2 regions of the Streptomyces sp. NPDC044063 genome follow, and region 1 is predicted to be linked to the other one. Evidence: riboswitches for the same ligand, from Rfam matches in the RefSeq annotation. Region 1 holds a riboswitch; the other holds the start of a gene.

Region 1 (16,493 bases):
CGAGGTGGGTGATGTCCCGGCCCTCGAACTCGATCCGCCCGGCGGTGGGTTCGAGCAGTCTCGTGATCAGCCGGCCCATCGTCGACTTGCCGCAGCCGGACTCGCCGACGACGCCCAGGGTCTCCCCCGCCCGGACGTCGAAGGTCACGCCGTCCACCGCCTGCACCGCGCCCACCTGGCGGCGCAGCACGCCCTTGGTGATGGGGAAGTGCTTGACCAGGCCCTCGACCGCCAGGAGGGGTGCGGCTTCGTTCGTCACGGCGTCCTCGTCCCTCATAGCTTCGGTGCGATCTCTTCGGTCCAGATCCGGATCCGCTCCTCGTCCGGCAGATGGCACGCGAAGTGGTGCCGCTCGGCGCCGGGTACGGGCCGCAGCTCGGGCCGCTCGGTGCGGGTGATCCCGCCCGCGGGGATGTCGGCGTAGGGGCAGCGGGGGCTGAAGGCGCAGCCGGGGGGCACGTTGATCAGGCTGGGCGGGGAGCCCTTGACGGGGATCAGCCGCTCGGTCCGCTCGCGGTCGATGCGCGGCATCGAGCCCAGCAGGCCCCAGGTGTACGGGTGCCGGGGCGCGGTGAAGACCTGTTCGGCGGGGCCGCGCTCGACGCAGCGGCCGCCGTACATCACCAGGATGTCGTCGGCGAGCTCGGCGACGACCCCCAGGTCGTGGGTGATGATGATGACGGCCGAGCCGAACTCCCGTTGCAGGTCGCGGATGAGGTCGAGGATCTGGGCCTGGACGGTGACGTCCAGGGCGGTGGTGGGCTCGTCGGCGATGAGCAGCTCGGGGTTGTTGACCAGCGCCATGGCGATCATCGCGCGCTGCCGCATGCCGCCGGAGAACTGGTGGGGGTAGTCGTCGACGCGCCGGTCGGGCTGCGGGATGCCGACCCGGTCCAGCAGTTCGACGGCGCGCCTGCGGGCCGCCTTGCGGTCGACGTCGTGGTGGACCCGGTAGGCCTCGGTGATCTGGGCGCCGACGGTGAAGTAGGGGTGCATGGCGGACAGCGGGTCCTGGAAGATCATCGCCATCTCGCGGCCGCGCAGCCGGCGCACCTCGTCGGGGTCGGCGCCCATCAGCTCCGTGCCGTCCAGCCAGATCTCGCCGCTGATCCTGGCCTTGCGGCGGCCGTACTGACCGACGGTGTGGAGGCCCATGATGCCCAGCGAGGTCACGGACTTGCCGGAGCCGGACTCGCCGACGATGCCCAGGGTGCTGCCCTTGTCCAGGGTGAAGGACAGCCCGTCGACGCTTTTGACGAGCCCGTCGTCGGTGGGGAAGTGGATGCGCAGGTCGCGTACGTCGAGGAAGGCGGCCGGGGCGGTCCCGGCGGCGGGGGCGGTCGTCACGAGAGCCTCACTCGGGGGTCGATCACGGCGTAGAGGAGGTCCACCACGAGGTTGGCGAGGACGACCGCGGAGGCGGCGACGAGCGTCACCCCGAGGATCAGCGGGAGGTCGCGGTCGCTGATCGCCTTGACGGCCGCCTGGCCGAGGCCGGGCAGGTTGAAGGTGGTCTCGGTGAGGATCGCGCCGCCGACGAGGGCGCCGAGGTCCATGCCGAGGATGGTCAGCACGGGCGTCAGGGTGGAGCGCATGGCGTGCTTGCCGATGACCACCGGCTCGCGGAGTCCCTTGGCGCGGGCGGTGCGGATGTAGTCCTCGCCGAGGATCTCCAGCATGGTGGCCCGGGTCAGCCGGGCGTACATGGCGGCGTAGAGGAAGGCGAGGGTGATCCAGGGCAGGATCAGGCCGCCGAACCACGCCCCCGGGTCCTCGGCGAAGTCGGTGTACTCGCCGTCCACCCAGCCCAGTCCGTAGGAGAAGACGGCGAGCGAGAGCAGGCCGGTGAAGTAGATGGGCAGGGAGACCCCGCCGAGGGCGATCGTCATGGCGGCGCGGTCCCACAGGCTGCCGCGCTTGAGCGCGGAGACCACGCCCGTGGTCACCCCGCCCACCAGCCACAGCACACAGGCGCCCGCGGCGAGGGAGAGCGTCACCGGCAGCCGCTCCTGGAGCACCGGCCAGACGTCCTGCTCGGTGCGGAAGGAGTAGCCGAAGCAGGGCACGTCGCAGTGCACGGAGGTGCCGCCGCCGGTGTAGTCGCGGCCGGCCACGATGCCGGAGACGAAGTGCCAGAACTGCGCGAGGACCGGCTGGTCCAGGTCCAGCTTCTTCCGGATGCCCTCGATGGTCTCCGGGTCCGCCTGCTTGCCGACGTAGAGCAGCGCGGGGTCGGTGCCGGTGAGCTTCGGGATGGCGAAGAAGATGCCGAAGGTCACCAGGGTGACCACCAGCAGCATCACGACGACGGCGAACAGCCGCCTGAGGAGGTATGCGAACACTGCGGTCGGCCCGGCGGCGGACCCGGGGGCCGCGGTGGGCCCCCGGGGTCGTCGCGCGCGGCCCTCACCTGCCCTTCGGGGCCTGGCGGCGGGTGCGCCGGCGGAGCGGACGGACGGTCATCACTTCACGGCCATCACTTCACGGCCTTCACTTCACGCCATCACTTCTCGACGCCCAGCGCGGCGTAGTCGTAGCGGCCGTTGTAGGCGTCGGACGTGTAGACGTTGGTCAGCCGGGAGCTGCGCCAGATCACGTTCTTCTCGAAGACGAAGGGCAGGTACCAGCCGCCCTCGGTGACCTTCCGGTTGGCCTCCTGGTAGAGCTTCCCGGCCCGGACCACGTCGCTCTCCGCGATGGCCCGGTCCAGCAGACCGTTGATCTCGGGGTCGTTGATCTCGGCGTAGTTGTTGTTGCCGCTGTCCAGGATGAACCGGCCGTCGACCAGGGGCTGGAGGAAGCCCTGGCCGCTGGGGAAGTCGGCGCCCCAGCCCATGATGATGATGCCGTAGTTCTTGTTCTTCACGTTCTTGGGTGCGCCGATGATGCCGGGGGTCTGGGCGCCGTCGTACTGGTCGATCTGGACCTCGATGCCGACCTTCTTCAGGGCCGCCTGGAGCGACTCGGCGGTCGCGATCTCCGGCGGCTTGTTGTTGCGGACGGCGATGGTGGTCTTGAAGCCGTCCGGCTTGCCGCAGGCCTTCAGCTCCTCCTTGGCCTTGGCCTCGTCGGGCTTGCCCTGCTTCAGCTGGAAGGGGTCGTAGCCGCCGTCGAAGCCCTCCACGGCCGGCGGCAGCATGCCGGTGGCGATGGAGCCGCCGGCGTCGGGGCCGCCGCGCGCGGTCTGCAGCGAGGTGTGGTCGGCGGCGTAGATCACCGCTTTGCGGCAGTGCTCGTTGTCGAACGGCGCGACGGTCTTCGGGAAGACGGCGTAGCGGATGAAGCCGGTCTGCGGGTTGTCGACGTTGGCCTTGTTCGACTGCAGGGCCTTCTGGCGGCCGGCCGAGCCCATGCCGGTGGCGTTGATGTCGAGGTCGTAGTCACCGGCGATCAGGCGGTTGTCCATGTCGTCGGCGTTGGTGGTGAGCTTGAGCGTGATCTTGTCGGGGAGCGCCTTGCGGACGGGGTCCGAGTCGGCCTTCCACTTCTCGTTGCGGACCAGCTCCATGCCCTTGTTGGGGGTGTACGACACCCAGCGGTAGGGGCCGCTGGAGAAGGGCTTCTGGCCGTACTTCTCGGCGGTGTCCTTGTCCGGGCGCACCGGGGCCGCCGCGGGCAGGGCCAGCATCTGGAGGAAGTCGCCGTTGGGCTTGGGCAGCTTGAAGACGATGGTCCGGTCGTCGGGCGTCTCGATGGCCTTCAGCCCGAGCTTGTCGGGGCTGTCGTCCTTGTAGGGCCCCTTGTACTCCTTGCCCGGGTCCAGGGTGGTCATCAGCCACAGCGGGCCGCCGGAGATCTTGTCCTGCGCCCAGGTGCGCTCGATGCCGTACTTGATGTGCTTCGTGGTGATGGGCTGTCCGTCCTCCCAGGTGAGGCCGGGGCGCAGGGTGAAGGTGTAGGTCTTCTTGTCCGCCGAGACGGTGCCGGTGTCGGTGGCCATGTCGGCCACGACGGAGCGGCTCTCCTTGCCGGGCGCCGGCTTGGGGGTGACCAGGGTGCGGGTGTAGAAGCGGGCGAAGTCCCACATGAAGCCGTAGTAGCCGCGCTGGGGGTCCCAGGAGTCGGCGTCCTGGGTGCCGATGAAGCGCAGTTCGCCGCCCTTCTTGCCGGAGGCGGAGGCCATCTTGTCGATGCCGGCGTTGTAGCCCGGGGCCTTGCCGCCGTGCTTGCCGTGCGAGCCGCCGCCACCGCCGCAGGCCGCGGTGGAGACCAGGGCCGCGACGACGAGGGCCGCCCCCGCGGCCGACCGGCGCCTGGATGTTCTCTGGGTTGCCACGATGTCGCGACCTCCGTGGTTCGTCGCCGCCCCGGGACGGGCCGGCGGGGTGCGGGAAACGGCCTCCTGACGGGACGACAGGGGCGGTGTACGACGGGAGGCGGGCGGGACCGCGCGCCGGGGGCGCGAGCCCCTAGCGCGAGCCCTTGGGGTCGAGCGCGTCGCGCACGCCGTCGCCGAAGAGGTTGAAGGCCAGGACCGTGACGAAGATCGCCACGCCCGGGATGATCATGAAGAGGGGGTCGCCCTCGTAGGTGGTGACGGCCTTGGAGAGCATCTGCCCCCAGGACGCGGTCGGCGGCTTGACGCCCGCGCCCAGGAAGCTGAGCGCGGCCTCGGTGAGCACATTGGTGGGGATCATCAGCGTGGCGTACACGGTGATGGGGGCCACCAGGTTGGGCAGCAGCTCGCGGAAGAGGATGTAGCCGCGGCCGGCGCCCAGGCTGCGCGCCGCCTCCACGTACTCCCGCTCCCGGAGCGAGAGGGTCTGGCCGCGGACGATGCGGCCCACGTACGGCCAGCCGAAGAAGCCGATCACCGAGATCAGCACGGCCATCCGGACGCCCGAACCCTCCAGTCCCCACAGTGAGTTGGGCACCACCGACACCAGGGCGATGATGAACAGCAGCTGGGGGAAGGCGAGCAGCAGGTCCATCACCCGGCTGACGACGGCGTCGACCCAGCCGCCGAAGTAGCCGGCGACGATCCCGAACACCGTGCCGAGCACCACCGCGACGACCGCCGAGAGGAAGGCCACCAGCAGGGAGACCCGGGCCCCGTAGACGACCCGGCTGAAGACGTCGCGGCCGTTGCCCGGCTCGACGCCGAACAGGAAGTCCGAGCTGATGCCGCCCCAGGCCCCCTTGGGGGTGCTGAAGGACGGATCAATCGTTTCTTCATGGAATTCGTTCGGCGGGTGCCCGAGCAGCCCGACGATGAGCGGGGCGAGGACCGCGACCAGGACGAGCAGCAGCACGACGACCCCGCCGGCCAGCGCCACCCTGTCCCGTTTCAGCCGGATCCAGGCGATGCGCCAGGGGGAGCGTCCCTCGATGGCCGTGCCGGGCACGGCGGTGGCGACGTCGAGGGCGGCATCCCCGGCCGCGCCCGGGTCGTGCGGTGGAGCCGTCATCTGTGGTGGACCCCTCTCGGCCGGCGACCTCCGGCCCGACGCCCTCCGCGACCGGCGGAGGTTCACCTCACTGTGCGAGTGGTGCGATGCGTGCGGTGGTACGGGGACGTGCGCGTGGAGCGGGTCGTACGCGATAGGACGGGTCTGCGCGCGGGGGCCGTCGGCCCTCGCTGGCGGGAGTCTTCAATGTGGCGCCGATCACCCGCCAGACGTCGTCGGCAAAGGATGCGCAACCGTGATGTACGGAGGAAGCTTCCGTTATCCGGACGGACCGGGTCCGCCAGCGGTCAGTACGCGCCGGCCTGCCAGCCCTGCTGCGGCGGGTAGCCGTAGCCGGACGTCGGGGCGGGCGCGCCGCCGTAGGCGTCACGGTCGAAGAAGGGCCGGGCGTTGGCGCGCATCCACATCGCCACCGGGTCGTACTCGTCCGCCATCGACACCGTCGACACCGGCAGGCCCTCCGGGACCACGCCGACCGACTGCTGCATCATCAGCCGCACCGACTCCACGGCCGCCGGGGACGTGTCGTAGAGGTCGAGGCCGATCGCCAGATACGGCGTGCCGAGCGCGGGCTGCACCCAGGCGCGGCGCAGCGCGCGGACCACGGGGGTGCGGTGGGCGTTCTGCCCGAGCAGCGCGTAGAACTGCGGAATGTCCACGGCCGGTTCGCTCAGCTGGAGCGGCCCGGCGGGCAGCCGGTCCAGGCCGGCGGCCATCCGGCGCAGGTCGAGCCAGGGGATGCCGACGCCGCCGCCGGGCGCGTGCGGGTTGAGCCACAGGCCCCAGCGGTCGGGGAAGAGGGAGGCCGCCACAGCCCGGCCGGAGACGACCTCGTGGGCGCGGTTCCAGCCGCTCGCGGCGAGCTCCTGCGCGGAGGTCACACAGGGTGCGTAGCCCAGCCCGTCGACCTCCATGTTGCCGTACTGGGCGTCGGCCGCACCGGCCTGACCGTGCCACAGCAGCATCCACACCCGGCCCTCGGCGAGAGCGCCCAGCAGCGCCTCGTAGGTGTCGTACCGGCCGGGCGCCACCTGGCGCAGCACCTGCTCCACGCCGCTCTCCCCGCCCGCGCTCACCTGGGTCCGCCTCTTCTCTCGGCCGCCTTACGGGTCCCGTCGCCCCGTACGGTCATCCAACCAGCTTACGAGCCCGGGGCCGCGGGCAAGAGAGCGGCGGCACCGTCACAGGTCACGGTCGTAGAACGGGCGCACCCGGTCACGCATCCAGTCGACCACCGGATCCTGCGCGACGTCGAGGAACACCAGTTGAACGGGCCAGGCCACGGGGGCCCCGGCCAGGGCCCGGCCGAGCGCCTCCAGGGCGGCGGTCCGGCTGCCCGGGTCGGGCAGTTCCAGCTCGACGCCCACGAACAGCGCGGGGGCCCCGCCCTCCACGCTCGCCAGGGCGCGCCGGGCGGTGCGGACGACGTCCCGGTCACGGGCGAACTCGAGGCCGGCCGCGGCGAGGAAGGCCGTCGGCTCCTCCTGCCAGTCGGGCTCGAAGAGCCGCACCCGGCCGCCGGGCGCCGCGCCGTCGAGGGCCGTCCGACCGGCCCGGCACAGCTCGGCGACGGCCGGGGGCGGCAGCGGCACCGTGACCGTGCCCTCGGGATTGACGGCGATGCCGACCTGCGGCGGCAGACCGCGGGCGAACTCCACGGCGGGGGCGACGGCGAAGGACACCTGCTCGCCCATCACGCGCAGGAACTCCGCGTGCGAGCTGAAAACCGGCACATAGGCGGCGCCGTCCAGCTCCAGCGCCGGCAGGTCGAGGGCGGCGCTCTCCGGGCCGCCACCGGCCGGCAGGGGTATCCACACGCTGCTGCGGCCGAGCACCTCGACGATGCGTTCACCGGATCCGGGCACGCCGAGCGAGGCGGCCAGCACCGCTTCGAGTTCGTTGCCGGGCCAGGCGGGGGCCCCGCCCTGGGGTTCGCTGATGCCGGGGATGCTCATGGCGCAGCACCCTAACGGCTGCGCCGGGCGGTCGCGTTCCGGGGCCCGGCCGGGCGGTCCGGGGCGCGGTCAGCCGAAGCCGATCACCCGTACGGCGTCGGCCGCGCGGCGGTCGAGGACGGTGACGGAGGCGGCGGCCGACGGCAGCCGGCCCTCGGCGGCCTCGGCCAGCAGGCGGGACATCGCGCGGCGGTGGCGGGCGAAGGCGAGGGCCGGGACGCCCCGGCCGCGGGCGGTCTGGCCGGCCAGGGCCGTCGCCGGGTCGACGGCGAGGAGCAGGACGTGCACCGCGCCGCCCCGGCGGCGGGCGGCCCGGGCGAGCCAGCGGCGCACCAGGCCGCGCTGGCCGCAGTCGTGGACGACCACGCTCCGGCCGGCGCGCACGGACCGCCGCAGCGTGGCGTAGTGGAGCGCTCTGGCGAGGGGCCGGTAGAGCGCGTAGGGCAGGCCGGCCGGCACCCGGCGCTCCACCCGTTCGCGTGAGTCCTGGGAGTCCACGCGCCGCACGGGCGCGCCCCGGCCGTCCGCCGGGGCCACCGCGCGGCGCATGAGGGTGGACTTGCCGCTGCCGGGCAGCCCGGAGACCACCAGCAGATCGCCGAGCGGATACCGCAGGTCGCCGGCGGTCCGGCCACGCAGGTCGAGCACCCCCGAGGGGCGCACCGGCGCCGCCGGCGCCTCCTGATCGGCCTTCGCCGGCACGTCCGTCCGCGTACGCACTGTGATCGCCTTCCCTCCCCCGTCCGTTCACCGGCCCCCTACCCACGGAACGTAAAGAAAAGGTAATCCAATTCATGGGACCTGGGGCAGTCCGTCGCACGCCCGTACGTGCAATGATGTGCGCGCCAGCAGCACCCCACGCACCAACCGCACGACCCAACTGCATACCGGCCGCTCGAATCCGCGCGGGAGAGTCCCGGCGAGCACGCAGCGTGCTCGCCGGGCGCCGAAGGAGCAAGTTCCTCCCTTGAATCTCTCAGGCCCCGTACCGCGCGGGTGAGGCAGATCTGAAAAGCGGGCCCCGCCGTGCAGCGGTGACGGTCCCACCCAAGGTGCAAGCCGAGAACGCCCCTCTTGGAGCTCTCGGTGAACCTCTCAGGTTCCGATGACAGATGGGGAGGCCGCCTTTCGAGGTATTCCTCCGCGACTGACTGCCCGGGAGCCTGACCATGACGAACGCCCCCCGCCGTACCGCCCTCGACGCGCTGCACCGCGCCCTGGGGGCCACCATGACCGACTTCGCGGGCTGGGACATGCCCCTGCGCTACGGCAGCGAGCGCGACGAGCACGTGGCCGTCCGCACCCGCGCCGGGCTCTTCGACCTCTCCCACATGGGCGAGATCACCCTCACGGGCCCCGAGGCCGGCCGCGCGCTGGACTTCGCCCTCGTCGGCAACCTCTCGGCGCTGGCGGTCGGCCGCGCCCGCTACACCATGATCTGCGACGCCGAGGGCGGCATCCTGGACGACCTGATCGTCTACCGCCTGGCGGACGAGGAGTTCATGGTCGTGGCCAACGCCTCCAACGCCCAGGTGGTCCTGGACGCCCTCACCGAGCGTGCCGCGGGCTTCGACACCGCGGTCCGGGACGACCGCGAGAACTACGCGCTGATCGCCGTCCAGGGCCCGGCCTCCCCCGGCATCCTGAAGTCCGTCACCGACGCCGACCTGGACGGCCTGAAGTACTACGCGGGCCTGCCCGGCACCGTCGCCGGCGTGCCGGCCCTGATCGCCCGCACCGGCTACACCGGCGAGGACGGCTTCGAGCTGTTCGTCGCCCCGGCCGACGCGGAGAAGCTGTGGCAGGCGCTGACCGAGGCCGGCGCGGAGGCCGGCCTGGTGCCCTGCGGCCTGTCCTGCCGCGACACGCTCCGCCTGGAGGCGGGCATGCCGCTCTACGGCCACGAGCTGACCACCGCCACCACCCCGTTCGACGCCGGTCTGGGCCGGGTCGTGAAGTTCGACAAGGACGGCGACTTCGTGGGCCGCGCCGCGCTGGAGACCGCCGCCGAGCGGGCCGCGACCGCGCCGCCGCGCAAGCTGGTCGGCCTGGTGGCCACCGGCCGCCGCGTGCCGCGCGCCGGCTACCCGGTGGTGGCCGGCGGTTCCGTCGTCGGCGAGGTCACCTCCGGCGCCCCCTCCCCCACCCTCGGCAAGCCGATCGCGATCGCCTACGTGGACGCGGCGCACGCGGAGCCGGGGACGGAAGGGGTGTCCGTGGACATCCGGGGCAGCCACGAGTCCTACGAGGTCGTGGCCCTGCCCTTCTACAAGCGGGCCCGCTGAGCCCCTCTCATCTCACCTGTCAAGACCCGTTGCACAAGCACTCACGCGCGTACAGGAGAATCAAGCCATGAGCAACCCCCAGCAGCTGCGTTACTCCAAGGAGCACGAGTGGCTGTCGGCCACCGACGAGAACGGCGTGGCCACGGTCGGCATCACGGAGTTCGCGGCCAACGCGCTCGGTGACGTCGTCTTCGCCCAGCTCCCGGCGGTCGGCGACGCCATCACCGCGGGCGAGACCTGTGGCGAGCTGGAGTCGACGAAGTCGGTCAGCGACCTCTTCGCCCCCGTCACGGGCGAGGTCGTCGAGGCCAACGGGGACGTCGTGGACGACCCCTCGCTGGTGAACACCGCCCCCTTCGAGGGCGGCTGGCTGTTCAAGGTGAAGATCACGGACGAGCCGGCGGACCTGCTGACCGCCGACGAGTACACGGCCTTCGCCGCAGGCTGACCCCGCCCGCCCCTCCTCCGCCAGGAAGTCCAGGAAGAACTCATGTCGCTTCTGAACAGCTCCCTCCATGAGCTCGACCCCGACGTCGCCGCCGCAGTCGACGCCGAACTCCACCGCCAGCAGTCCACCCTCGAGATGATCGCCTCGGAGAACTTCGCTCCGGTCGCGGTCATGGAGGCCCAGGGCTCGGTCCTCACCAACAAGTACGCCGAGGGCTACCCGGGCCGCCGGTACTACGGCGGCTGCGAGCACGTCGACGTCGTCGAGCAGATCGCCATCGACCGCATCAAGGCGCTCTTCGGCGCCGAGGCCGCCAACGTGCAGCCGCACTCCGGCGCGCAGGCCAACGCCGCGGCGATGTTCGCCCTGCTCAACCCCGGCGACACCATCCTGGGTCTGAACCTCGCCCATGGCGGGCACCTGACCCACGGCATGAAGATCAACTTCTCCGGCAAGCTCTACAACGTGGTCGCCTACCACGTCGACGAGCAGACCAACCTGGTGGACATGGACGAGGTCGAGCGCCTCGCCAAGGAGCACCGTCCGAAGCTGATCGTCGCCGGCTGGTCCGCCTACCCGCGCCAGCTGGACTTCGCGGCCTTCCGCCGGATCGCCGACGAGGTCGGCGCGTACCTGATGGTCGACATGGCCCACTTCGCGGGCCTGGTCGCCGCGGGTCTCCACCCCAACCCGGTGCCGCACGCCCACGTCGTGACGACCACCACCCACAAGACGCTGGGCGGCCCCCGCGGCGGTGTGATCCTCTCCACGGCCGAGCTGGCCAAGAAGATCAACTCCGCGGTCTTCCCCGGCCAGCAGGGTGGTCCGCTGGAGCACGTGATCGCCGCCAAGGCCGTCAGCTTCAAGGTCGCCGCGAGCGAGGAGTTCAAGGAGCGCCAGCAGCGTACGCTGGAGGGCGCGAAGATCCTGGCCGAGCGCCTGGTCCAGGACGACGTGGCCGCGGCCGGCGTCTCCGTCCTGTCCGGCGGCACGGACGTGCACCTGGTCCTGGTGGACCTGCGCAACTCCGAGCTCGACGGCCAGCAGGCCGAGGACCGCCTCCACGAGGTGGGCATCACCGTCAACCGCAACGCCATCCCGAACGACCCCCGCCCGCCGATGGTCACCTCGGGTCTGCGGATCGGCACCCCGGCCCTGGCCACCCGGGGCTTCACGGCCGAGGACTTCCGCGAGGTCGCGGACGTCATCGCCGAGGCCCTCAAGCCCGGCTTCGACGCCGAGGCGCTGCGGGACCGCGTCACCGCCCTGGCGGCGAAGCACCCGCTGTACCCCGGTCTGAAGTAGGACCGACGCACGGGATTCACCGGTCGGTGCGGGGCACCGGGCACGCTGCGAGGTGTGTCCGGTGCCCCGCGTCACGACCGGGGCCCGGCGCCCCGTGCGGTGTGAGAACACCCACCGCGGCGAGCGGCCGGCATCACGCACACTGAAGGGTGTGCGCGGCGCCTCCCCTCACGTCCCGCACCACCTGTACCACCTCTTGTACCACCCTGTACCACCGACCCGAAGGAGCTGCCACCGTGGCCATCTCCGTCTTCGATCTCTTCTCGATCGGCATAGGCCCGTCCAGCTCCCACACGGTCGGCCCCATGCGCGCCGCCCGCATGTTCGTGGGACGCCTCAAGAAGGACGGGCTGCTCGCGCAGACCACGTCCGTGCGCGCGGAGCTCTACGGCTCCCTCGGCGCCACCGGCCACGGCCACGGCACCCCCAAGGCCGTGCTGCTGGGCCTGGAGGGCCACTCCCCCCGTACCGTCGACGTCGAGATCGCCGACGACGAGGTCGAGCGCATCCGCACCACCAAGCGGCTGCGCCTCCTCGGCGCCGAGATCGGGTCGGACCACGAGATCGACTTCGACGAGTCGACCCAGCTGATCCTCCACCGCCGCCGCGCCCTGCCGTACCACGCCAACGGCATGACCCTCTTCGCCTACGACGAGACGGGCGCCCCGCTGCTGGAGAAGACCTACTACTCGGTCGGCGGCGGCTTCGTCGTCGACGAGGACGCGGTGGGCGCGGACCGGATCGTCCTGGACGACACGGTCCTGAAGTACCCCTTCCGCACCGGCGACGAGCTGCTGCGCATGTCCCGCGAGTCCGGCCTGTCGATCTCCGCGATGATGATGGAGAACGAGAAGGCCTGGCGCACGGAGGAGGAGATCCGCGCCGGTCTGCTGGAGATCTGGCGCGTCATGCAGGCCTGTGTCACCCGCGGCATGGCCCGCGAGGGTATCCTGCCCGGCGGCCTCAAGGTCCGCCGCCGCGCCGCCAGCACCGCCCGCCAGCTGCGCGCCGAGGGCGACGCCCAGGCCCGCGCGATGGAGTGGATCACGGTCTACGCCATGGCGGTCAACGAGGAGAACGCGGCCGGCGGCCGGGTCGTCACCGCCCCCACCAACGGCGCCGCGGGCATCATCCCGGCCGTGCTGCACTACTACATGAACTTCGTCCCCGGCGCGGACGAGGACGGCATCGTGCGCTTCCTGCTGGCGGCGGGCGCCATCGGCATGCTCTTCAAGGAGAACGCCTCCATCTCCGGCGCCGAGGTCGGCTGCCAGGGCGAGGTCGGCTCCGCCTGCTCGATGGCCTCCGGCGGTCTCGCCGAGGTCCTCGGCGGCACCCCGGAGCAGGTCGAGAACGCGGCCGAGATCGGCATGGAGCACAACCTCGGCCTGACCTGCGACCCGGTCGGCGGCCTGGTGCAGATCCCGTGCATCGAGCGGAACGGCATGGCGGCCGCCAAGGCCGTCACCGCCGCCCGCATGGCCCTGCGCGGCGACGGCCGGCACCACGTCTCCCTCGACAAGGTCATCAAGACCATGAAGGAGACGGGCGCCGACATGAAGGTCAAGTACAAGGAGACGGCGCGCGGCGGCCTGGCCGTCAACGTCATCGAGTGCTGACCTGACCCGCACCCGCTGACACGCCCGAGCCCGTGAGCGCCGGGCGGACCGGAGAAGACATCCGGTCCGCCCGGCGCTCCGCGCTATCCGCGGGTCTGCTCGCGCAGCCAGCCCAGGTAGGCCTCGCTGCCGGCGGTGACGGGGGTGGCGATGATCTCGGGCACGTCGTAGGTGTGCTCGTCGAGGATGTGGGCTTCGAGGGCCGTGTAGCGGTCCGCGGCGGTCTTGTAGACGACCCGCCACTCCTCGGCGGTCTCCACGGCCCCCTCCCAGCGGTAGACGCTGGTGACGGGCCCGTCGATCTGGGCGCAGGCCGCCAGGCGCTTGCCGACGGCGGTGCCGGCGAGGCGGACGGCGTGCTCACGGCTGTCGGTGGTGGTCACCACCGCGAGGTACTGGGGCTCGGACATGCCGGGACCGTACCGCTGTCAGAGGGGGCCCGTAGGCTCGGGGGCATGAACCACGCAGACCTGCGCGAGCTCCGGAGCGCGCTCACCACCGCCTCCGACATCGCGTTCTCCCTCGACGACGCCGCGCCCGCCCGCCATGAGGCGGAGCAGCTCGTGGAGGCCCTGCGCAGGGCCCTGACGGCCGCGGGTGCGCTGGGGGCCGGAATGGGCGCCACGGGCTGCTCGGAGCACCCGAGGGGGCCGGTGGACCCGCTCCACGGGGACGTGCGGGATCCCCTGCCGCAGGGCTGGGGCCGCTGTCTGCTGTGCAACGACCGCCGGCGCCGGGCCGGCGCGCAGCGTCGCAACTGGCGCTGACCCGGGGCCCTGGAAGAGATCCCCCAGGGCTCCGGCGCCGGGATCAGTCGTTCAGGGAGGCCCAGAACTCCTCGAAGGACAGCACGCCGTCGCCGTTGCCGTCCTTCTTGTTGATGATCGCCTGCGCCACGGTCTCGGTGACGTGGAAGTCGCCGAGCTGGGCCATGACGCTCTTGTACTCGGCGGCGGTGATGAACCCGTCGCCGTCGACGTCGAACCGGTTGAAAGCGGTGCGTGCTGCCTCGATGTCAGCCATGAGGGCCTCCCCTTGCGTTCTGGTGGGACCGGCACAGATTAGCCGCCGGTCACGAGGTCCAGATAACGGTCCCAGTCCCAGTACGGACCGGGGTCGGTGTGGGTGGCCCCGGGCACCTCGCTGTGGCCGATGATCGTCTCCCGGGAGACGGGGATGCCGTGGCGGGCGCAGACGGCCGCGGTCAGCCGCGCGGAGGCCCGGTAGAGGGCGTCGGTGAAGTACTCGGGGCGGTCGGTCCAGCCCTCGTGCTCGATGCCGATGCTGCGGGTGTTGTAGTCCCAGTTGCCCGCGTGCCAGGCGATGTCCTTCTCCCTGACGAACTGCCCGACGTAGCCGTCGGCGGAGGCCACCAGGTAGTGGGCCGACACCTTGGACCGGGGGTTCTGGAAGATCCGCCGGGTGTCGGGGAAGGTCTCCTCGGTCACGTGCACGACCACGAGGGCGACCGGATGGGAGCGGGGGCGGTCGGCGACGGTGTAGTTGGCGCCGTGCGCCGGGATCCAGTGGGTGGGCGGGTAACCGGAGGGTTCCATGGGCGCCTTCCCTGCAACACGCGCGGTACATAAACATAAGCAATACCGCTGGTTTATACATTGATTTCAAGGCTGGTGGCGCAGGTCACCTTGGATTGATGCCCTTCGCTTTTGGTTCTTGAACGCACCGCGTGTCATAGTCGAGCCAACGACCCTCATTGACCCGAGCCAGGTCGTTCTTGTCGCCGCGGAACACACCCCATTTCTCCGCGGCCCCCCGAAGAGACCCCCGCTCCGCCGCATGACGGCCGATGGGGGTCTCTTCGTATCCGGGGCCCGGTACGGGCGTCAGCGGTCGGCCACGCGCATCTCGAACCAGGTGGTCTTGCCGCGGGCCAGCAGGTCCACCCCCCAGCGGTCGGAGAGCTTGTCCACCAGGAACAGGCCACGCCCGCTGATGTCCATCTCGCGCACCGGCAGCAGGCACGGCAGCCCCCGCGAGGGGTCGCGCACCTCTATGCGCAGCCAGCCGCGCCGGCGCAGCATCCGCAGCCCGAAGTGCCGGGCGCCGGTGTGCCGGACGGCGTTGCCCACGAGCTCGGAGACCAGCAGCACCGCGTGCTCGGTGAGCCGCTCCGACAGCCCCCAGTGGTGGAGGACGACCGACTGGGTCATCCGCCGGGCGGCGACGGCGGACTCGGGGCGGGAGGGCAGCCGGACCTCGCCGAGCGTGGGGTCGCCGAACGTCTCCAGCGCCTTGAGCGCGATGTCGTCGTCCACCGCCGGAGCCCACCGCACGGGTGCCGTACCGACCCGCTGCGGCGGCTGTTCGGTTCCCTCCAGGCCCGCCATGCCCCCATCATGGCCGCGATCCCGGCCGGTGGGAGTGGAACGAAGGGATTCGGTTCACCGGAGGACGTGGTTCCGGCGGTGCCCGGCGACATATGCCAGTGGCCGCAGTCCCTTTGGAAAAGCCGGACTGACCTGCGGCGACCGACAGCGTGGAAAAGATCGCCGGGCGGGCGGAGGAAGGCCGCGTACGGGACGGGTCGCCCGTCGCGGAATTCCCCCACACGAGGCATGCGCCGGAATCCACGCCTCCGGGCATGTCACCTCAACCGGCGGCGCTTCAGACGAACTTGGCCTTGCCGGGACCATCCTCGACGAAACTACGCATACCGATCTCCCGGTCCTCGGTGGCGAACAGCCCCGCGAACCAGTTGCGCTCGATGGCGAGTCCGGTGTCGATGTCCGTCTCCAGACCCGCGTCGACGGCCTCCTTGGCCGCGCGGAGGGCGATGGCCGGGCCGGCGGCGAGCCGGGCGGCCCAGGCGTGGGCCTCGGCGTAGACGTCCGCCGCCGGGACGACGCGGTCCACCAGGCCGAGGGCGAGTGCCTCCTCGGCCTTGACCTGACGGCCGGTGAAGATGAGGTCCTTGGCCTTGGAGGGGCCGATGAGCCGGGAGAGCCGCTGGGTGCCGCCGGCGCCCGGGATGAGGCCCAGCAGGATCTCGGGCTGGCCCAGCTTGGCGTTCTCGGCGGCGATACGGAAGTCGGCGCACAGCGCCAGCTCGCAGCCGCCGCCCAGGGCGTAGCCGGTGACGGCCGCCACCACGGGCTTGGGGATGCGGGCCACGGCGGTGAAGGAGTCCTGCAGGCCCCGCGACCGGGCGACCATGGACGCGTGGTCCATGTGCTGCATCTCCTTGATGTCCGCGCCGGCCGCGAACACCTTCTCCCCGCCCCAGAGGACCACCGCGCGGACGTCCTCGCGGCGCGTCAGTTCGTCGGCGAGCTCACGGATCCGGTCCTGGGTGGCGATGTCCAGCGCGTTCATCGGGGGGCGGTCCAGCCTGACGGTACCGACACCCTCGGAGACCTCTAGATGCACAGTCATGACACCAGGTTAGTGCCGGTTAACGCACCGCGGCCCGGTGCACTGCGTCACAGACGCGAGGCACCGGGCCGCGAGGGTTC
Region 2 (14,616 bases), on a different contig from region 1:
GATCGCCGAGGACGGGCGGGCCGTCGCCGCGGGGGAGGCGACCCGTACCCCCGACGGGTGGGCCTTCTCGCACTTCTTCGAGGGTCCCTACCTCGCCTCCACCGAGCTGGCCCTGCGACAGGCCGAGGCCCTGCCGACGCCGTACCAGCCCCGGCTGCTGTCGGTGCCGGAGCTCTACATGCTCACCCTCTGGCTGCACGCCGACATCACGGCCGACGCCGCGTCGGAGCTCTTCGCGCCGGGCGACCTGCTGGTGCCGCTCGCCCCCGCGCCCCCGGGCATCGCCGCGCACCGCGCCCACCGGGTCACCGACCTGCTGCCGGTCCTCACCCTCCGGCTGGCCCCGGCCCCGCACCTCCGGGCGACCGCCTGAGCCGGCGGAGGAACGGCACCCGGACCCCAAGCGCCCCGCACCCCTTGAGCCACAGGGAGTAGCGGGGCGCTTCCCGTTCCTCACCTCTCACCCCTACGGACTAGCCCACTCCGACTACGCCGAACCCCCCGAAGGGACTGCGGAGTTGGGGGCAACCGCCCGCACGGGTGATGCGTCCTCATCGTGTGAGGAGCGTCACGGTGAAATCCCTGCGGAACCGGGCCCGTAGGGCAACACTGGGACCGACCGACGATTCACAACGGGGGGCGGCATGACCAACACATCGAGCCGCAGGACAGCCACCACATCAGAGCGAAAGATCCCTTCCATGTGTCAGCACCAGCCCGCGTGCCCGTCAGCCGACTCCACCGACCGGGAGGCCGCCCATCTCGTGGCCACCTACCCGGAGCAGGGATGGAGCCTGCTGTGCAACGGCGTCCTCTGCTTCGAGGACACCGGAGAGCTGCTGCCGGACGGGCGGATCATCGCCCCGCACCGGGCGCTGGGCACGGACCACGTGGTGACCGCCGCCTAGCGCAGGGGCACACGCTCGCACCGGAGCACGACGCACGCGCACGAAAGGGGCCGGTCCGGCAGCACGCCGGACCGGCCCCTCACCGTGTGGGCCGTCAGCCCTCGTACTCCTCCAGCGGCGGGCAGGAGCAGACGAGGTTGCGGTCGCCGAACGCGCCGTCGACGCGCCGCACCGGCGGCCAGTACTTGTCCGCGGCCGACACCCCGGCCGGGAAGACGGCCTCCTCACGGGTGTACGGGTGCTCCCACGCGCCGGCCACCGAGCCGGCGGTGTGCGGGGCGTTGCGCAGCGGGTTGTCGTCCTTGTCCCACTCCCCCGAGCCGACCTTCTCGATCTCGGCGCGGATGGCGATCATCGCCTCGCAGAAGCGGTCGAGCTCGGTGAGGTCCTCGCTCTCCGTCGGCTCGATCATCAGGGTGCCGGCGACGGGGAAGGACATCGTCGGGGCGTGGAAGCCGTAGTCGATCAGGCGCTTGGCCACGTCGTCCACGGTGACGCCGGTCGCCTTGGTCAGCGGCCGCAGGTCCACGATGCACTCGTGCGCGACCAGCCCGTTCGGACCGGTGTAGAGCACGGGGTAGTGCGGCTCCAGGCGCTTGGCGATGTAGTTGGCGCCCAGCACCGCCACCTGCGTGGCGCGCTTGAGGCCCTCGCCGCCCATCAGCCGGACGTACGCCCACGAGATCGGCAGGATGCCGGCCGAGCCCCAGGGCGCCGCCGAGATCGGGCCGACGCCCGTCTCCGGGCCCGCGGTGGGCTGGAGCGGGTGGTTGGGCAGGTGGGGGGCGAGGTGCGAGCGGACCGCGACCGGGCCGACGCCCGGGCCGCCGCCGCCGTGCGGGATGCAGAAGGTCTTGTGGAGGTTCAGGTGCGAGACGTCGCCGCCGAACCGGCCCGGCTTGGCCAGGCCCACCAGGGCGTTGAGGTTGGCGCCGTCGACATACACCTGACCGCCGGCGTCGTGCACGGCCGCGCAGATGTCGGCGACGTGCTCCTCGAAGACGCCGTGCGTGGACGGGTAGGTGATCATCAGCACGGCCAGCTCGTCGCGGTACTGCTCGATCTTCGCCCGCAGGTCCTCGACGTCGACCTCGCCGTCGTCGGCGGTTCTGACGACGACCACCTTCATGCCGGCCATCACGGCGCTGGCGGCGTTGGTGCCGTGCGCGGAGGACGGGATGAGACACACGGTGCGCTGCTCGTCGCCGTTGGCCCGGTGGTAGGCGCGGACGGCCAGCAGGCCCGCGAGCTCGCCCTGGGAGCCGGCGTTGGGCTGGAGGGAGACCTTGTCGTAGCCGGTGACCTCGGCCAGCCGCTCCTCCAGCTCGGTGATGAGCGTGAGGTAGCCGGCGGCCTGCTCGACGGGCGCGAAGGGGTGCAGCGCGCCGAACTCGGGCCAGGTGACCGGCTCCATCTCGGTCGTGGCGTTGAGCTTCATCGTGCAGGAGCCGAGCGGGATCATGCCCCGGTCCAGCGCGTAGTCCCGGTCGGCCAGGCGGCGCAGGTAGCGCAGCATCGCGGTCTCGGAGCGGTGCTGGTGGAAGACCGGGTGGGTGAGGTAGTCGCCCGTGCGCAGCAGGTTCGCGGGGAGGGTGTCGGCGGTGGCCGCGTCGAGCGCCTCGATGTCGGCGTCCACGCCGAAGGCGGCCCACACGGCGGCGAGCCGCTCGCGCGTGGTGGTCTCGTCGCAGGCGACGCCGACGTGGTCGGCGTCGGTCAGGCGCAGGTTGACGCCGCGCTCGCGGGCGGCCTCGACGACCTCGGCGGCCCGGCCCGGGACGCGGACGGTGACGGTGTCGAAGAACGCGCCGTGCACGACCTCGGCGCCACCGGCCCGCAGGCCCTCGGCGAGGATCGCGGCGTAGCGGTGGGTGCGCCGGGCGATGCCGGCCAGGCCCTCGGGGCCGTGGTAGACCGCGTACATGCCGGCCATGACGGCGAGGAGCACCTGGGCGGTGCAGATGTTGCTGGTGGCCTTCTCGCGGCGGATGTGCTGCTCGCGGGTCTGCAGGGCGAGGCGGTAGGCCTTGTCGCCGTCGGCGTCGACGGAGACGCCGACGAGGCGGCCGGGCAGGCTGCGGGCGAACTTCTCGCGCACCGCCATGTAGCCGGCGTGCGGACCGCCGAAGCCCATGGGCACACCGAAGCGCTGGCTGGTGCCGACCGCGATGTCCGCGCCGAGCTCGCCGGGCGGGGTGAGCAGGGTGAGGGCGAGCAGGTCGGCGGCGACGGTGACGACGGCGCCGAGCTCGTGGGCGCGCTCGATGACGGGGCGGAGGTCGCGCACGACGCCGGAGGCGCCGGGGTACTGGAGCAGCACACCGAAGACGCCGCGCTCGGCGATCTCGTCGGGGATGCCCGCCGAGAGGTCGGCGACGACGACCTCGACGCCCGTGGGCTCGGCACGGGTCTCGATGACGGCGACGGTCTGCGGCAGGGCGTCGGCGTCGATGAGGAAGACGCCGCCCTTGACCTTGCCGACCCGGCGGGAGAGGGACATGGCCTCGGCGGCCGCGGTGCCCTCGTCGAGCAGGGAGGCCCCGGAGGTGGGCAGGCCGGTGAGGTCGGCGACGACGGTCTGGAAGTTCAGCAGCGCTTCCAGGCGACCCTGGGAGATCTCCGGCTGGTAGGGCGTGTACGCCGTGTACCAGGCGGGGTTCTCCATGACGTTGCGCAGGATCACCGGCGGGGTGAACGTGCCGTGGTAGCCCAGGCCGATCATGGGGGCCAGGACCTGGTTGCGGTCGGCGAGGGAGCGCAGCTCGGCGAGGACCTCGGCCTCGGTGCGCGCCTCGGGCAGGCCGAGCGCCCCGGCGCTCTTGATCACATCGGGGACGGCGGCGGCGGTGAGCTCGTCGAGCGATCCGTAGCCGACCTGGGCGAGCATCTTGGCCTGGGCCTCGGCGTCGGGCCCTATGTGGCGGGCCTCGAACGGAATGCCGCGCTCCAGCTCGGAGAGGGCGATGCGGTGGGCTGTCATCTGCGGAGGCCTCCTGGTCATTGCGACCTGCGAGGGGTACCACGGCGCGGGTACCCGGACGGCCTCCCCCTCTGTCATCACAACCTGAGAGCTTCACCGGGCCGCGGCGCACGATCCGGCTTTCACCGTCGGTGAGGAGGGGCTTCGGCGCGATGGGACATCCGGCCTGGGCCTGCTCCTGCTTTCCAGAGTGACCTCATCCGTGCGGTACCGGGTGCCTGAGAGATTCCGGGGAGGATTTGCTCCTTCGGCGCCTGCGCCCTGCCCTTTCGGGCTTCGGCGAAGGACTCTCCCGCGCGGGGTCTGCGGCCACTCGCCAGCCTACCAGCGAGGGTTTCCGGGCGGATCTCCCGAGTGGCCGGTTCCTGTTTTGTGCCCTTTCGTGGTTCCCAGGGCGGTGCCGGGGGCTGCCATCCACGGGAGGAAGCGTGCAGAGCGACATCGATCCCCGCGGTCTGATCGGACGCAGGGTCGTCGACCGGGAGGGCACGAGGATCGGGACGGTCGACGAGGTGTACCTCGACGACGCGACCGGCCGGCCGGAGTGGGCGGCGGTGCGCACGGGGCTGTTCGGCCGCGACGCGTTCGTGCCGCTGGCTCCCAGCCGGGTGGCGGAGGACGCGCTGCACGTGCCGTACGACCGGGAGCTGATCAAGCGGGCGCCGGGCTTCGGCGTGGGCCGCCACCTCTCCCCCGAGCAGGAGTTGCGGCTGTACCGCCACTACGGGCTCGAACTGCCCCCACCGGAGCCCCCGGCCGCTCCCGGCGCCCCGGGCTCCCCCTCGGGGGCGGACGGGCCGACGAGGACGGGCTGACCGTCCGGTCCGGGGTCCTCCGGTCCCTCCCCCGGCTCCTCCCGGACCAGCGGCAGGGGCTCGGCCGGTTCCAGCGCGGGGTCGTCGACCGCGAAGGTCCGCACCCGGCCGGGCGCCGCGGACCAGGGCACCTCGAAGCGGACGGTGACCCTCCCCAGCCCGCTCCCCTGCACCCAGCCCGGCCCGTACTCGGCGTGGCGTACGTCCAGCCCCGGCAGCCACCGCCGGGCCGCCGGGGGCTCCTGGGGCGCCTCCTCGGGCCCGGGCCGGCCCTCCTCCGGCGCGTCCGACGCCGGCCCCGGCTCCTCGCCGGCGGTCGCCGCCTGGGCGAAGAGGTCCTCCTGCGTGTAGTCGGCGAGGCCGGAGACGCCGACGCCCAGCAGCCGTACCCCCGCGGTGGTGTCCACGCCCTCCAGCAGGCGGGCCGCGGCCTCCCGGACCACCGCCGGGTCGTCGGTGGGGCCGCGCAGGGTCTCGGAGCGGGTGAGCGTCGAGAAGTCGTAGCGCCGCACCTTGATCACGACCGTGCGCCCGGACCGCCCGGCGGCGCGCAGCCGTCGCACGCACCGGTCGGCGAGGCGGGCCAGCTCCAGCTGGACCCGGGTCCGGTCGGTGAGGTCCTCGGCGAAGGTGTCCTCCACGGAGACGGACTTGGCGTCGCGCTCGGCGACGACCGGCCGGTCGTCGTGGCCGGTGGCGAGCGCGTACAGGCCCGCGCCGTGCGCCCTGCCGAGCAGCCGCACGAGCTCGTCCTCGCCGGCCTCCCCGGTCTCGGCCACGGTGGTGATACCGGCCCGCCGCAACGTTTCAGCGGTGGCGGGGCCGACGCCGGGGATGGCGCGTACGGACATGGGGCCGAGCCGCGCCAGCTCCGTACCGGGCTCGATCAGCAGCAGGCCGTCGGGCTTGGCCTCCTCGGAGGCGATCTTGGCGAGCATCTTGGAGCCGGCCAGGCCCACCGAGCCCGTGAGGCCCGTCGCCCGGGCGATGTCCCGGCGCAGCCGCTCCCCCACCGCCCGCGCGGCCGCGGAGGTGGGCTCCACGCCGCCCGCCTCCAGGTCCACGAACGCCTCGTCCAGGCTGAGCGGCTCGACCAGCGGCGAGAGCTCCCGGAGCAGCTCCATGACGACATGGCTGATCCCCTGGTAGAGCCCGAACCGGGGGGTGAGGTAGGCGGCGTTCGGGCACAGCCGGCGGGCCTGGGCCGTGGCCATGGCCGAGCGGATGCCGAAGACCCGCGCCTCGTACGACGCCGTGGCCACCACGCCCCGGGGGCCGACGCCCCCGACGACCACGGGTTTTCCGCGCAGGCTCGGCTTGGCCGCCTGCTCCGCCGAAGCGTAGAAAGCGTCCATGTCCAGATGCAGGATCGTCGGGGCACCCCTCACAGGACCGATGCTCCCGCACCCCACTGACAATCGGGCACCCGGTGGTGCCGCGGCGGTGTCAGCCGGCGCGGTTGCGGCGGCGTGCGAGCTCGTCGGCGGGGTTGTGGCCCACGAGCGTCTCGCCGGTGTCCACACGCTCGCCGTGCAGCTGCGCGAGCGCGCTCTGCACATCGCGCCACACGACGCCGACGGCGATCCCGAAGACTCCCTGACCGCCCTGGAGGAGGTCGACGACCTCGTCGGGCGAGGTGCACTCGTAGACCGTGGCGCCGTCGCTCATCAGCGTCATCTGCGCCAGGTCCTCCATGCCCCGCGCGCGCAGGTGCTGCACGGCGGTGCGGATGTTCTGGAGGGAGACCCCGGTGTCCAGCAGCCGCTTGACGATCTTCAGGACGACGACGTCCCGGAAGCTGTAGAGCCGCTGGCTGCCCGACCCGTAGGCGGGCCGCACGCTGGGCTCGACGAGCCCCGTACGCGCCCAGTAGTCCAGCTGCCGGTAGGTGATACCGGCCGCGGCGCACGCGGTCGGCCCCCGGTAGCCGATGCCGTCCGGGCCGCGCGAGGCGCTCTCGCCCTCGGAGTCCCGCCCCCGCGGAGTGGTGACCGCTGGCGTGGCGGAATAGTGGGGCACTGGTTCGACCGTTCCCCCATGCAGCGGATACGGACCGCCGACCGCCGTACCGTCGCCCGTGCTTCTCACGCCGACCTCCGTCCTTGACCTGCCTTCTCGACGGTAGGCAGTCGCTCGGGGTGCGTCAACGATCGCCACACTCGGCACGCCGAGTGATAATCACCCTGAGAGTGGTTTCACGTGTCCGGGTAGCGGGAAAAGCTACTCGAATGCGCCGGTATCGCCCGGCGCACGCTTCACTGGTTGCTGCTGCCGAAGTCCTCGGGCGAGATCTGATCGAGGAACTCGCGGAACTTCTCCACCTCGTCCTCCTGCTCGTCGGGGATGGCGATGCCCGCGTCGTCCAGCACCCCGTCACTGCCGTAGATCGGCGTGCCGGTGCGCAGGGCCAGCGCTATGGCGTCGGACGGCCTCGCACTGACCTCCACGCCGCTGGCGAAGACCAGCTCCGCGTAGAAGACGCCTTCGCGCAGATCAGTGATGCGGACCTCGGCGAGCTGCTGTCCGACCGCGTCCAGTACGTCCTTGAACAGGTCATGGGTCAGCGGGCGGGCGGGGGCCATGCCCTGCTGGGCGAAGGCGATCGCCGTCGCCTCCCCCGGACCGATCCAGATCGGGAGGTAGCGGTCGCCTCCCACTTCCCGCAGGAGCACGATCGGCTGGTTGGAGGGCATTTCCACCCGGACGCCCACGACATCGAGCTCGTTCACACAGCAACCCTAGGCCGTGCCCGGCAGGTTTGGGTAGTCGGGCCGTCCGCCGTCACTGTCCGCGGGGCTGCAGGGCCCCCTTCACCAGGGCGGCGTGCAGTCGAACGGAGAGGGTGGCCAGCTCCCGGGCCGTGGCCTCGGCATGCGCCCTGGTCTGCGGATTGCGGTGCCTGCGCAGCGGCGCGACCACTTGTTCGATGAGTCCGGCCTCGCGGTCGGCCGCCGCCTTGACGGACCGCAGGTGGCGCGGCTCCAGACCGAAGCGGCCCAGATCCGCCACGAGGCGGGCGATCGTCGTGGAATCGGCGTCGAACCCGCCGTCCGGATGAGGGACGACCAGCCCGTACGACTCCCACTCGGCCAGCTCCTCCTCGGTGGCCCCCACGGTGGCCAGCAGCTCCGCACGGCCGATGCGGGCCGTGGCCGGGCGCTCGGCGCCATCGGGCCCCGGTCCGGGCCCGGTGGGGGCGTCCAGGCCCTCCACGAGGTCCAGGGCGTCCCGCGGCTGCGCGGGGGCCGGCAGCTGCACCCGCTCGCCCCGCGCCAGGGCGTCCAGCTGCTCGCGGATGACCTTGAGCGGGAGGTAGTGGTCGCGCTGCATCCGCAGGACGTACCCGAGCCGCTCCACGTCCTCCGTGCTGAACTTGCGGTAGCCGGACGGGGTGCGCCGCGGCTCCACCAGGCCCTCGGACTCCAGGAAACGGATCTTGGAGATGGTGACCTCGGGGAACTCCTCGCGCAGCAGGTTGAGCACCGTTCCGATGCTCACCAGCCGGCCTTCCGCGCCGGCGGCACCGGAGCCTCCGGTGCCGCCCGACGGTGTTCGAAGCATGGCCCTTCCCTGGGGTGTCCCCGGACACCGGTCCGGGGAGAGGGTCACATCCCCCGCTGGCCGCCGAAGAAGACCAGGCGGTACTTGCCGATCTGCACCTCGTCGCCGTTGGACAGGGCGACCGAGTCGATCTGCTCACGGTTGACGTAGGTGCCGTTGAGGCTGCCGACGTCGGAGACGGTGAACGAACCGTCCTGCTCCCGGCGGAACTCCACGTGCCGGCGCGAGACGGTGACGTCGTCGAGGAAGATGTCGCTCTGCGGGTGACGGCCCGCCGTGGTCACGTCGGCGTCCAGGAGGAACCGGCTGCCGGAGTTCGGACCGCGCCGGACCACCAGCAGGGCCGAGCCCAGCGGCAGCGCGTCGACGGCGGCCTGCGCCTCGGGCGAGAGCGCCGGGATCGCCGTCTGGCCGGTGGTCTCGGAGTCGTACGCCTCGAGACCGGAGATGGAGATGGTCGACGTCGTCTCCGACGCGCGCTCGGCCACGGCACCCGGCCGCAGCGGCGCACCGCAGTTGGAACAGAACCGGCTCGACTCGCCGTTCCGGTGGCCACACCTCGTACATACCGGCAAGGCAAACCCTCCACCCGCACTTGAGGTCGCTGGTGCCCCGAAACCTATGCGCCCCGCCTGGGCAGGGTCAACAGAGGACGCGCCCTGAGCGCCCGGAATGTCGCCTCCGGGAACGCCGTGCTCGTCCATCTGGTCACGGAACAGCGGACGGCCCTCCTGGGCCCCCTCGCCACCGCCGGCCGGGCCCGAGGCCCGGTGCCGGGCACCGCCACCGTCCTGGCGTGGGCTCTTGCCGAACAACTTCGCAAACAACTTCACGGGCGATTCCCCTTGACCGCTACAGACCCGCCCGTGGGGCAGGACAAACCCTTGCTGCACACACCGTCCGACCTGGACACCTCTACAACGTCCGAGGTCAACAGACAGTTTCCATCACGCGCACCGAACTCGGTGCGTCGACCCCCCGCAACCTCCCGCCCTCCCCATGGGCCCCGCCTGCGCGCCCGTCTCACTGCGATGACGACCGAGCGTAGTCAGGCCGCTTCGCCGGGCGCAAGGCGTCGACAATGATCTTCTCAGACCGGGAGACGCTGACCCCGGCCTGCTCCTTCTCCAGAGTCTGCACCACTCCACCCGGGATGTTCAGCGCGGGCTCCAGGTCTTGGGGCTTCCCGATGACCTTGAACTTATAGGGCTGTGACACCTTCTTGCCATCGATCTCCACCTTTCCCGCGGAGCCCGAGAAGTAGGTGTCGGCGACCACGCGCACATCGTTGATCTGGATCGCCTCCGCGCCCGCGGCCCGCAGCTCCTGAATGGTGTCCAGCAGCTTGTCGGCTTCCACGGCGCTCTTGCTGTCGCTCACCGTGAGCTCGATGCCCGGCCCCTGGGCCGCCACCGTCCCCGCGAGCACCCCGAGCTGGTCCTCCTTCTGCTCGGTCTGCTTACGGGCCTCGGCGGCCTGGTTGGAGCTGCTCTCCAGCTCCGTCTTCTGGCCCTCCAGACGCCGCTTCTCGTCCTCCAGCCGCTTGGTGCGGTTGTCCAGCTCGTCCAGGATGCGTACGAGGTCCTCCTGCCGGGCCCCGCGCAGGGCGCTGTTGTCGCTGGTCGACCGGACCTGGATGGCCAGGCCCAGACCGAGCACGCACAGCAGGAGCGCCACGATCAGCTGGGCCCGCGTCAGCCGGGGCGGCCACAAGCCGTTCACCAGCCGTTGACGTCCCGTCAACGGGACGGCCGGCGGAAGCTCCTCCGCGACGGGCTCCTGGCGGGGCTCCGGTTCCGGTGCGGGCTCCGGCTCGGGCTCCGGCTCCGGCTCCGGCTTCGCGGACTCGGGCTTCGCGGACTCGGGCTTCACGGGCTCCGGCTCGGGCTTGGCCTGCTCGGGCTTGCTGGGCTCGGGCTTGGTGGGCTCGGGCTCGGCAGGCTTGTCCTCGGCCGGCTCCACGGGCTTTCCCGGGCCCTCGGGCCCCTCCGGCTTCTCCGGGGTGTCGTCAGTGCTCATCGGTCTCACGCCCGGAAGATGTGGCGCCGGATGGCGGCCGCGTTGGAGAAGATGCGGATGCCCAGGACGACCACCACACCGGTGGACAGCTGCGCCCCGACGCCGAGCTTGTCGCCCAGGAAGACGATCAGGGCCGCCACCACCACGTTCGACAGGAACGACACGACGAAGACCTTGTCGTCGAAGATCCCGTCCAGCATCGCCCGGAGGCCGCCGAACACCGCGTCCAGCGCCGCCACGACGGCGATGGGCAGGTAGGGCTCGACCGCCGTCGGCACCACGGGGCGGACGACCAGTCCGACCACGACTCCCACGATGAGGCCCAATACGGCGATCACGATGTGCCCTTCCCTGGCTTTGCGGTTCGTACGGTCAGACTCGGCGCGGCCGGCAGCCGGACCTGGTCCTGGGCGGAAATGCTGGCGCGGACCCCGTAGTTCTGCTGCAGCACGTGCAGATACTGTCCGTCGGCACTGTCCTGGAAAGCGGTGCTCAGTCGCTGCCCGTTCCCGATCGCCAGCACCGTGTACGGTCGCGCCAGCGGTCTGTTGTCGACCAGTATGGCGTCCCCGGCGGCCCTGATCGCCGACAGCGACGTCAGCCGCTGCCCGTTGATCGCGATCGCCTCGGCGCCCGACTGCCACAGACCGTTGACGATGCGTTGCATGTCACGGTCGCGCACCCGGCCGGTGTCGGAGAAGCCACTGCTCTCCCGAGGGCCGCCGCCATCCGTTTTGGCCTGCTTGGCATCGTCGACGACCAGTTTGACCCCCGGCCCGTGCACCGGAGTGGCACCGGCCAGCAGGGAGACCAACTCGGCCTTGTCCCCGCCGTGTTTCCGCAGCGCGTCACGCTGCTTGCTGCCGACCGCGGACCGCAGGGAGTCGACGTTCCCCTGGAGCCTGTCGGCCGCCGAGGTCTCCGTCTCGATCCGCTGGATCAGTTGCTCGCGCTCCTTGGCCAGCGTCGGTGCCGATATCCGCGCCTGCGCCGCCCCCAACGTCACCACCACCGCGGACAGCAGCAGCGCGCCGGCCAGCCCCAGCTTCGCCCTCAATGTGCCGGGCAGCCCCTGCTCCCCCTGCGCCCGCCGGGCCGCGGCCTCCGCGTACCCCTCGTCGAGGCTGTGCTGCATCACGTTGGTCAGCAGCGACATCGACGCGTCGGGACGCGGCGGCGGCGAGGGGGTGCTCCGAACGGGGGGCTGCTGCGACATGCCGCACATCGTCGCACGTCGGGGGCGTCGTCTCCCAATGGCCCCACCGGCGTGCCGGATCCGGGACAGATCCGGGACACTCCCGGCACCGGGACGGCACACCGGGCGGACGACGCCCCTCCGGCCGTCAGCGGCCGGCGCCGTCCACGACCGCCGACCACTCGTCCAGCAACGCCTGGGCGGAGGCGTCGTCAGGCCCTTCCGCCCACAGGTGCGTCACGGCCTCGGCCGGATCGGGCAGCACCATCACCCAGCGCCCGTCGGCCTCCACCACCCGCACACCGTCCGTCGTATCCACCGAACGCTCCCCGGCGGCCTCCACCACATGCCGCATGACCAGACCCTTGACCGCCCACGGCGTCGCCAGGTCCCTGCGCAGGACATGAGCCCGGGGAATCCGCGCGTCTATCTGGCTGAGCGTGAGCTGCGTACGCGCCACCAGCCCGATGAGGCGGACGAACGCGGCCGTACCGTCGAAGACACTGCTGAACTCGGGCACGATGAAACCGCCCCGGCCGTCCCCGCCGAAGATCGTCGACTCCTGCCGGCCGACCCGTGTCAGATCGTCGGGCGACGTCGTCGTCCACTCCACCTGCGTGCCGTGGTACGCCGCGACCTGCTCGGCGATGCGCGTCGTCGTCACCGGCAGCGCCACCCGGCCGCTGCGCCGCTCGGCGGCCACCAGGTCGAGCAGGACCAGCAGGGCCCGGTCGTCCTCCACGATCCGCCCGCGCTCGTCGACGAGCGAGATCCGCTCGCCCACCGGGTCGAACCGCACCCCGAACGCGGCCCGCGCGGACGCCACGATCTCGCCCAGCCGCACCAGCCCCGACCGGCGGGTGTCCGCGGTCTCCGTCGGCCGGGCCTCGTCGAGCCCCGGATTGATGGTGAGCGCGTCCACCCCGAGCCGGCCGAGGAGGCTGGGCAGAACAAGCCCCGCGCTGCCGTTGGAGGCGTCCACGACGACCTTGAGCCCCGACTCCGCGACCCCACTGGTGTCCACGGACCGCAGCAGGGAACCGGTGTAGGAGTCGTAGACGCTGGACGGGAAGGACAGGTCGCCGATCTCCCCGGGGAAGGCCCGCCGGTACTCCTGGCGGGCGTAGACCCGGTCCAGCTTGCGCTGCCCCGCCTGGGAGAGATCGGCGCCGCGCTCGTCGAGGAACATGATGTCCACGGAGTCCGGCACCCCCGGCGAGGTGCGGATCATGATGCCGCCGGCACTGCCCCGCGCCGTCTGCTGCCGGGCCACCGGCAGCGGTACGTTCTCCAGGTCCCGTACGTCGATCGCGCTGGCCTGGAGTGCCGAGATCACCGCGCGCTTGAGCGCCCGCGCGCCGCGGGAGTGGTCGCGCGCGGTGGTGACCGTCGCGCCCTTCTTCAGCGTGGTGGCGTACGCGCCGGCGAGCCGGACCGCGAGCTCGGGAGTGATCTCCACATTGAGGATGCCGGAGACGCCGCGGGCGCCGAAGAGGTGCGCCTGCCCCCGGGACTCCCAGATGACCGAGGTGTTGACGAAGGCGCCGGCCTCGATCGTCTTGAACGGATAGACCCGGACGTTCCCCTGGATAATCGATTCCTCACCGATGAGGCACTCGTCCCCGATGACGGCCCCGTCCTCGATGCGGGCGGCCCGCATGATGTCGGTGTTCTTGCCGACGACGCAGCCGCGGAGATTGCTCTGCTGGCCGACGTAGACGTTGTCGTGCACCACGGCCTTGTGGAGGAACGCGCCGGTCTTGACGACCACGTTGGAGCCGACGACGGTGTGCTCGCGGATCTCGGCGCCGGCCTCGACCTTCGCGTAGTCCCCGATGTAGAGCGGCCCGCGCAGGGTGGCGTCCGGGTGCACCTCGGCGCCCTCGGCGACCCAGACGCCCGGGGAGATCTCGAAGCCGTCTATGTCGACGTCCACCTTGCCCTCGAGCACATCGGCCTGGGCCTTCACATAGCTCTCGTGGGTACCGACGTCCTCCCAGTAGCCCTCGGCGACATAGCCGTAGACGGGCTTGCCCTCCTTCATCAGCTGCGGGAAGACGTCTCCCGACCAGTCGACGGGCACATCGGGCCGGACGTAGTCGAAGACCTCCGGCTCCATGACGTAGATACCGGTGTTCACCGTGTCCGAGAAGACCTGGCCCCAGGTGGGCTTCTCCAGGAAGCGCTCGACCCGGCCCTGCTCGTCGACGATGGTGATGCCGAATTCCAGCGGGTTGGGGACCCGGGTCAGGCAGACGGTGACGAGGGCGCCCTTTTCCTTGTGGAAACGGATCAGATCGGTGAGGTCGAAATCGGTGAGGGCGTCGCCCGAGATGACCAGGAAGGCATCGTCCTTGAGCGCCTCCTCGGCGTTCTTGACGCTGCCCGCGGTGCCGAGTGGCTTTTCCTCGTTGGCATAGGAGAGCTCCATGCCGAGTTCCTCGCCGTCACCGAAGTAGTTCTTCACGAGGGAGGCGAGGAACTGCACGGTGACCACGGTCTCGGTGAGCCCGTGCCGTTTGAGCAGCCGTAGGACATGCTCCATGATCGGCCGGTTCGCCACCGGCAGGAGCGGTTTGGGCATGCTCGAGGTCATGGGGCGAAGGCGGGTGCCTTCGCCACCGGCCATCACGACGGCCTTCATGTCGGAAGCGTCCTCCTCGGGAGACGACGGTCTTGCCGACTTCACACCCGCCCGACAGCGGTCGGACCCCGGGGAAGGCTCGGGACTACGGCGGGATCAGTCGGCCGTGGCATCCGCCTTGGCTGCCTTGACCAGCCGGCGGACCTGAACCACATAGAGGATCCCTGCCCACCAATAGAGGGTTGTACCCCATCCGGCGAACGCCCATCCGAAAATCGCGGCCAGCGAGGACAACCAGCCCTCTCCATCACTGAGAAGCAGCAACGGGAAGGCATACATCAGGTTGAAGGTCGCGGCCTTGCCCAGGAAGTTCACCTGCGGCGGCGGATAGCCGTGACGCCTCAGAATCCACACCATGACCAGCAGCATCGCCTCGCGGGCGAGCAGGGCGGCGGTCAGCCAGAGCGGAAGGATCCCACGCCACGTCAGACCGAAGAGGGTCGAAAGGACGTACAGCCGGTCGGCCGCCGGGTCGAGCAGCCGGCCGAGGTTGC

What was found. A riboswitch is a leader RNA that binds a small molecule or an ion and turns the genes downstream of it on or off. The one in region 1 is predicted to bind glycine.
Region 2: linked by a shared signal. The riboswitch ahead of gcvP (aminomethyl-transferring glycine dehydrogenase) and the one ahead of gcvT (glycine cleavage system aminomethyltransferase GcvT) in region 1 are both predicted to bind glycine.

Annotation. Positions count from the first base shown of each region.
Region 1 is NZ_JBWKFM010000034.1:20,424-36,916, reverse strand. It holds gene AC07BS_RS30155 (ABC transporter ATP-binding protein) at 1-277, opposite strand, end outside; gene AC07BS_RS30150 (ABC transporter ATP-binding protein) at 274-1,347, opposite strand; gene AC07BS_RS30145 (ABC transporter permease) at 1,344-2,342, opposite strand; gene AC07BS_RS30140 (ABC transporter substrate-binding protein) at 2,504-4,276, opposite strand; gene AC07BS_RS30135 (ABC transporter permease) at 4,410-5,408, opposite strand; gene AC07BS_RS30130 (enhanced serine sensitivity protein SseB C-terminal domain-containing protein) at 5,696-6,484, opposite strand; gene AC07BS_RS30125 (enhanced serine sensitivity protein SseB) at 6,590-7,363, opposite strand; gene AC07BS_RS30120 (AAA family ATPase) at 7,433-8,083, opposite strand; glycine riboswitch at 8,260-8,364, shown strand; gene gcvT (glycine cleavage system aminomethyltransferase GcvT) at 8,533-9,648, shown strand; gene gcvH (glycine cleavage system protein GcvH) at 9,716-10,096, shown strand; gene glyA (serine hydroxymethyltransferase) at 10,139-11,401, shown strand; gene AC07BS_RS30100 (L-serine ammonia-lyase) at 11,638-13,020, shown strand; gene cutA (divalent-cation tolerance protein CutA) at 13,104-13,430, opposite strand; gene AC07BS_RS30090 (hypothetical protein) at 13,476-13,787, shown strand; gene AC07BS_RS30085 (EF-hand domain-containing protein) at 13,831-14,043, opposite strand; gene AC07BS_RS30080 (N-acetylmuramoyl-L-alanine amidase) at 14,082-14,633, opposite strand; gene AC07BS_RS30075 (ATP-binding protein) at 14,865-15,368, opposite strand; gene AC07BS_RS30070 (enoyl-CoA hydratase/isomerase family protein) at 15,646-16,413, opposite strand.
Region 2 is NZ_JBWKFM010000053.1:465-15,080, reverse strand. It holds gene AC07BS_RS34340 (hypothetical protein) at 1-373, shown strand, start outside; gene AC07BS_RS34335 (DUF5999 family protein) at 702-908, shown strand; gene gcvP (aminomethyl-transferring glycine dehydrogenase) at 1,003-3,888, opposite strand; glycine riboswitch at 4,084-4,193, opposite strand; gene AC07BS_RS34325 (PRC-barrel domain-containing protein) at 4,317-4,703, shown strand; gene AC07BS_RS34320 (DNA polymerase IV) at 4,610-6,091, opposite strand; gene AC07BS_RS34315 (MerR family transcriptional regulator) at 6,150-6,791, opposite strand; gene AC07BS_RS34310 (bifunctional nuclease family protein) at 6,959-7,432, opposite strand; gene ftsR (transcriptional regulator FtsR) at 7,485-8,264, opposite strand; gene AC07BS_RS34300 (FHA domain-containing protein) at 8,309-9,157, opposite strand; gene AC07BS_RS34295 (DUF881 domain-containing protein) at 9,288-10,283, opposite strand; gene AC07BS_RS34290 (small basic family protein) at 10,289-10,621, opposite strand; gene AC07BS_RS34285 (DUF881 domain-containing protein) at 10,618-11,508, opposite strand; gene AC07BS_RS34280 (sugar phosphate nucleotidyltransferase) at 11,627-14,122, opposite strand; gene clsA (cardiolipin synthase ClsA) at 14,219-14,616, opposite strand, start outside.